One region of the Staphylococcus argenteus genome, then DNA from elsewhere that is predicted to be linked to it. Evidence: riboswitches for the same ligand, from Rfam matches in the RefSeq annotation. Region 1 holds a riboswitch; the other holds the start of a gene.
What was found. Region 1 has a riboswitch for S-adenosylmethionine ahead of metX (homoserine O-acetyltransferase MetX). Riboswitches for the same ligand answer to the same signal wherever they lie in the genome.
Positions count from the first base shown of each region.

Region 2: it holds a riboswitch for S-adenosylmethionine, as region 1 does, so the genes downstream of both, SAMSHR1132_RS03995 (methionine ABC transporter ATP-binding protein) here and metX (homoserine O-acetyltransferase MetX) in region 1, are expected to answer to the same signal.

Region 1 is NC_016941.1:14,435-17,775, forward strand. Features, by position in the region: gene SAMSHR1132_RS00050 (AzlC family ABC transporter permease) at 224-919, shown strand; gene SAMSHR1132_RS00055 (AzlD domain-containing protein) at 916-1,245, shown strand; SAM riboswitch class I at 1,453-1,551, shown strand; gene metX (homoserine O-acetyltransferase MetX) at 1,611-2,579, shown strand; gene SAMSHR1132_RS00065 (YybS family protein) at 2,875-3,341, shown strand, end outside.
Region 2 is NC_016941.1:853,673-857,013, reverse strand. Features, by position in the region: gene SAMSHR1132_RS04005 (MetQ/NlpA family ABC transporter substrate-binding protein) at 1-231, opposite strand, end outside; gene SAMSHR1132_RS04000 (methionine ABC transporter permease) at 249-944, opposite strand; gene SAMSHR1132_RS03995 (methionine ABC transporter ATP-binding protein) at 937-1,962, opposite strand; SAM riboswitch class I at 2,052-2,155, opposite strand; gene SAMSHR1132_RS03990 (thioredoxin family protein) at 2,213-2,509, opposite strand; gene SAMSHR1132_RS03985 (toprim domain-containing protein) at 2,502-2,888, opposite strand; gene SAMSHR1132_RS03980 (YwqG family protein) at 3,117-3,341, opposite strand, start outside.

The DNA of each region.
Region 1 (3,341 bases):
ATGCAAGACGAAAATTTTATATAAACGTAGGGATGTCTTAAGTTTTTATTCAAAAATTCTGACAAATAAAATACTACAACAAAAGCGTTTTGAAACTCACGTAAGTCTAACGTAAGACAAACCGAAGTCTAAAAATATTGCTTGTGTATATGAAGTGTATTAGACTAGGTATATTATTTTTACGTAATTATAAACATTAAAAATATTAAAGGAGGGTGAACAGATGACATCGCATTTAAGTTTCAGGCAAGGCGTAAAAGAATGTATTCCTACTTTGTTTGGTTATGCAGGTGTTGGTATTTCGTTTGGCATTGTAGCGGCATCACAAAATTTCAGTATTTTAGAAATCACATTGTTATGTCTTATTATATACGCTGGTGCTGCTCAATTTATTATGTGCGCGTTGTTTATTGCAGGAACGCCAATATCAGCGATTGTATTAACTACATTCATTGTAAATTCTAGAATGTTCCTCTTGAGTATGTCGCTTGCGCCAAATTACAAAACATATGGGTTTTGGAACCGTATAGGATTAGGTTCATTAGTAACTGATGAAACATTTGGTGTTGCCATTACACCTTATTTAAAAGGAGAACCCATCAATGATCGATGGCTGCACGGTCTGAATATAACGGCATATTTATTTTGGACAGTTTCATCTGTAGCTGGGGCTTTATTTGGAAAATATATTTCAAATCCGCAAGCATTAGGTTTAGATTTTGCCATTACAGCCATGTTTATCTTTTTGGCAATTGCACAATTCGAATCAATCACTAAGTCACGATTAAGAATATACATTGTATTAGTTATTGTAGTAATTGTAATGATGTTATCTTTAAGCTTATTTATGCCTTCTTACCTTGCCATATTATTTGCAGCAACAATTGCGGCTGCGTTAGGAGTGATGATGGAACGATGACAACGAATATGAACATGTTAATACTTATTTTATTATGCGGCATCGTAACATTACTAATTCGAATCATTCCTTTTATCATGATTTCTAAAGTACAGTTACCAGATGTCGTTGTTCGATGGCTTTCATTTATTCCTATTACATTATTTACGGCACTGGTCATCGATAGCATCATTCAACAAACATCACATAGCGATGGATATACACTGAATATACCTTATATCATTGCATTAATTCCTACTGTTGTTTTATCAATAATTACACGCAGTTTAACTATTACAATTATTAGTGGGATTATTATCATGGCTGCACTAAGATTTTTCTTTTAAAAATACTTTAAAATCATTGAACAGATATTTAAACTTAGGTAAACTGATATTAATCAGAAAATTCTGATACAAAAATCGTTTGTAGAGATATGGGAAATCATAAATATAAAACGGTTTGGTTAATCGCATGATTTTGATAACAATGTTTTCAAATGATAAAAAGTAATTCATGACTTAAACTCAACTAAACACATAACAATTTCATATGTCTTATTGTGAGAAGTTGAGGGACTTGGCCCTGTGATACTTCAGCAACCGACTTTATAGCACGGTGCTAAAACCAACGAGTTACTCGAATGATAAGTATATAAACTTCTTACTTTTCAATAGGGTAAGAAGTTTTTTTATTTAAGGAGGAAAGGACAATGACAAATTACACAGTAGATACTTTAAATTTAGGGGAATTTATAACAGAATCTGGGGAAGTCATAGATAATTTACGTTTACGATACGAACATGTAGGTTATTATGGACAACCATTAGTTGTAGTTTGTCATGCATTAACCGGTAACCATTTAACATATGGTACAGATGATAATCCGGGATGGTGGCGAGAAATTATTGATGGTGGATATGTGCCCATCAACGACTATCAATTTTTAACTTTTGATGTCATAGGAAGTCCATTTGGCTCAAGTTCACCTTTGAACGATGCTCAATTTCCTAAAAAGCTAACATTACGAGATATCGTTAGAGCTAACGAATTAGGTATTCGAGCACTTGGATATGACAAAATTAATATATTAATAGGTGGGAGTCTTGGTGGTATGCAAGCTATGGAATTATTGTATAACCAACAATTTCAAGTAGATAAAGCTATCATTCTTGCTGCTACTAGTAGAACTTCGTCATACAGCAGAGCTTTCAATGAGATTGCAAGACAAGCGATTCATATTGGTGGTAAAGAAGGATTGAGTATTGCACGTCAGTTAGGTTTTTTGACATATCGGTCATCTAAAAGTTACGATGAACGTTTCACACCAGAAGAAGTCGTAGCATATCAACAACATCAAGGTAATAAATTTAAAGAGCGTTTCGACTTGAAGTGCTATTTAACACTGCTTGATGTTTTAGACAGCCACAACATTGACCGCGGTCGTACTGATGTAACCCATGTTTTTAAAAATTTAGAAACAAAAGTTTTAACAATGGGATTTATTGATGATTTATTATATCCAGATGATCAAGTACGTGCCTTAGGTGAACGATTTAAATATCACCGTCATTTCTTTGTGCCTGATAACGTAGGTCATGATGGATTCCTACTAAATTTTAATACGTGGGCACCTAATTTATATCATTTTTTAAATTTAAAGCATTTCAAACGTAAGTAATATCATTTTATTTGTCTTAAAAATGAGACGTTTAAACTATAGTTACTAAATTTGAATAATTTTAAATAAATGACATAAATAACTAATAGAAATGACTGTATCTAAAATGCGATATAGTAATCGTGAAAAATTGAAGCATAATGGCTTTAAAGGAAATAATATAACAATCTAAATGGCATGCGTTGAAAGATGCAAAACAACAAAAATAATAATCAATTAAATGTGATAGAAAGAGATAACCTATAAATTGTTAATTTCTATTAAAGAGGTTAAAATAATAGCTATAGTTAAAAATATGGGAGTGGCTTATGTGTTTTCAAAAATACAACCTAAAGCAACAATGATTGCAACAATAATGTTGATATTTGTCGCTTTAGCTTTATATCAAATGCCTGGTTTAGGACTAGTATTTGCATTATTTGCAACCATACCAGGTATCGTTTTATGGAATAAATCAACACAATCTTTTGGAATTAGTGCACTTATTACAGTGATTATAACAACCATTCTAGGTAATACTTTCGTGTTAAGTGCTATTATATTAGTCTTAATCGCAAGTTTAATTATCGGTCAATTATTAAAAGAAAAGACATCTAAAGAGAGAATTCTATACGTAACAACTGTAGCGATGAGTTTGATTTCATTAATCGCATTCATGTTACTTCAAACGTTCGGGAAAATTCCTTCCTCAGCAAGCTTAGTAAAACCTTTTAAACAATCACTTCATGAAGTGATTACGATGAGTGGCGTCGATGCAAATAT
Region 2 (3,341 bases), 840 kb from region 1:
TTTATCTAACAATTTATTAGGTGTCGTGTAATCGTTGATTGTTTTAATTTCAAGATCATAACCTTTTTTCTTTAATAATGGTTTCGCTTTTTCTAAAATTTCAGCATGCGGTGCTGGTGAAGCACCAACCGTAATTTTCTTGTCATCGCTACCGCCTTTATTTCCATTACCGCAAGCCGTTAATACAACTGCAAATGTTAATACTAATAAAAATCCAAATAATTTTTTCATAAAATGAAACCCCCAATTTATCGTTTATCAAGTTTATTTGTAAGCCAATCCCCAAAGAATTGGATTATAAATACAATAATTAAAATAAAAACTGTTGATACTAAAATGACATCATTTTGATTTCGAGTGAAACCAGTTAAGTATGCTAAATTACCTAAGCCACCTGCGCCTATAACGCCAGCAACTGCTGTCGAACCAACTAATGCAATCGCTGTAACTGTAATACCAGAAACTAATGCCGGCATTGCTTCGGGTAATAGAACCTTACGAATGACTGTCCAAGTGTTTGCTCCCATTGACCAAGCCGCTTCAATAACACCTTTATCAATTTCTTTAAAAGCAATTTCAACGAGCCTAGCATAAAATGGTGCCGCGCCTATAATTAAAGCCGGTAATGCACCTGTTGGACCACTAATTGTTCCAAGCACTAAACTAGTAAAAGGAATTAATAAAAGGATTAAGATAATGAATGGTATAGCTCTAAATAGGTTTACGATAAAAGATACAATTGTATAAAAAATTCTAGCACCTTTAGACTTACCTTTTGCAGATAAGAACAAAAGAACACCTAAGATGAGACCTAAAATAAAAGCAAATATAGTTGAAACGACAGTCATATATAGTGTCTCGACAATTGCAGTCCATACATCTGGCCACTGTACATTAGGCATTGTTATCATTTCATTAATAATATCGCTAAATGATTTACCCATGTCTTAACACCTCCACTTTAACTTGTCGCTCAATTAACTCTTTTTCGAATTTTCCAAAATCTTCATTTGTAATAAACGGAATTTGTAAAATTAAAAAGCCAACTGTTCCATCTTTTGTATTTTTTATATTAGCTTCTAAAATATTGATTTTGATATTAAATGCGCTGGATAAGCTTGAAACGATTGGTTCCGTAGTTGTTGAACCTGCAAAATTTAATCTAACAATATATGCGTCTTTGTCTAAGGGTTCTAAATCTGTTAGAGATGCTTCAAAATCATCATTTAAATCTTCTCTCACAAACCTCTTTGTTACTGCATGTTGAGGATTTTCAAATACATGTGTAACCGGTCCATGTTCAATCACTTTACCATTTTCCATAACAGCTACTTCATCACAAATACGACGAATAACGTGCATTTCATGTGTAATTAAGACTATTGTTAAGTTTTGTTGTTCTCTAATTTTTAATAATAGATCTAAAATTTCATCTGTCGTTTGAGGATCAAGTGCGCTTGTTGCCTCATCACAAAGTAAAACTGTCGGATCATTAGCTAATGCGCGTGCAATACCTACACGTTGTTTTTGTCCACCAGACAACTCCGAAGGATAAGCTTTTTCTTTCCCTTTCAAACCAACTAGCTCAATAAGTTCTAATGCTTTTCGTTTCGCTTTCCTTCTACGTACACCAGCAATTTCAAGCGGAAACATAATATTTTTAAGTACTGTTCTTGACCACAATAAATTAAAATGTTGGAAGATCATACTCACTTTTTGTCTTTTTTTCCTAAGTCCATTTTTAGATAATTGACCAATGTGATCTCCGTCAATAATGACTTCACCTGATGTAGGCGATTCTAAATGGTTAAACATACGTATCAAAGTACTTTTTCCTGCTCCAGAAAATCCAATGACGCCATATATCGATCCCGATTTAATCGATAAATTAACGTGATCTACAGCAAGTACTTGTTTATTTTTAGTCCGATATTCTTTGACGACTTCTTTTAACTCAATCACGTTTATTCCTCCCTGTGTTGCTATATAAAAATAAAAAATGCTTTCTCAAAATCGATAGAAAAATTGAGAAAGCAATAGAAGTATTGTTTCTCTCATCTTCAAAAGTCATAACTTTATGTGAATTGGCACCATTTCTATATAAGACGGTTGCCGGGCTTCGTAGGGCACATCCCTCCACCACTCTCGATAAGAGTATACGCATTATTTAATTTGTATTAATCCTAACACCTTAGTAAAATTTCGTCAATAACTATTTTAAATTTTCTAACAAATCAGTCACCGATTGAAATGCATAAATTCGTTTTACTTCTTTATCCTTATTCATTAATAATAAAATCGGCACTGACATAATTTGCATATCTTCACAAAATTGAGGATGAAAGTTTAAATCTATTTTAATTAGTGGTAACTTTAGTATTTCATTAGCAATATCTAACATTCTTTCTGAAACCTTACAGGTACCACATGTTGGTGTATAACCAAAGATTAAATGTTTTTCTTCCTCATAATGCGTCGTTACATCTGTGATGTCAATTGAATTATTCATTCGCTAAAACTAACCTTTCAGTATTTAAATTAGGTATGAGAGTTGATTCTTTCTTACAATTGAAACCATGTCTAGTAAGTACATTCGCCAAATATTTTTTAGGACAGTTAGCAACTTGACAATAGGTTTTATCTATAAATATATGTTCACTTTCGCTTAAATAGCGTTTAAACCATTTCCTTATGCGTTCTCCCTCATCATCAGAATCTGCTAACACATAAACTTGTTTCCCATAAAGCGATTCTATCATATCATCAATTTTATCTATACTCATCGTGCCATGCGTACAAATAATATTTACTGGTTCTGCAATGACTTGTTGAACTCTTTTTTTATCTGATTTTCCTTCAACAATTATTACCTTATTTACAATAGCCATAATCATCACCCTTTAAAAATCAATAAAAAACCTGTCACTGTATCATTTCACATTATTACCTTGAATAAAACATAAATCATAACAAATTTAAGCAAGCTTAATGTAATGATTACAAAATTAACACTTTTGGCTTTCAAGGACAATTTGCATAAGTAAAAACCTCACTTTTCAACAAGTAAGGTTTATTACTACATCTTATTAAAGTTAATCATTTTATTTACGACTGAGTTAACTGCAATCCCATGAATACATGTAATCATCAAACTTCATAGCCTCAAGATCGGTAGACTTAACTAAGATATTAGCAATACCTAGGTCACCCCACATAATCGAAGAACTACCATCTCTTGTGGAGTCAATTTGCAATAATACTCTATCATACATTTTCAGTTCTTGATCATTCGTTCTTGGATCTCTTTGATCAAAGTAAGGAAAACCACCAAGCTGATTAAA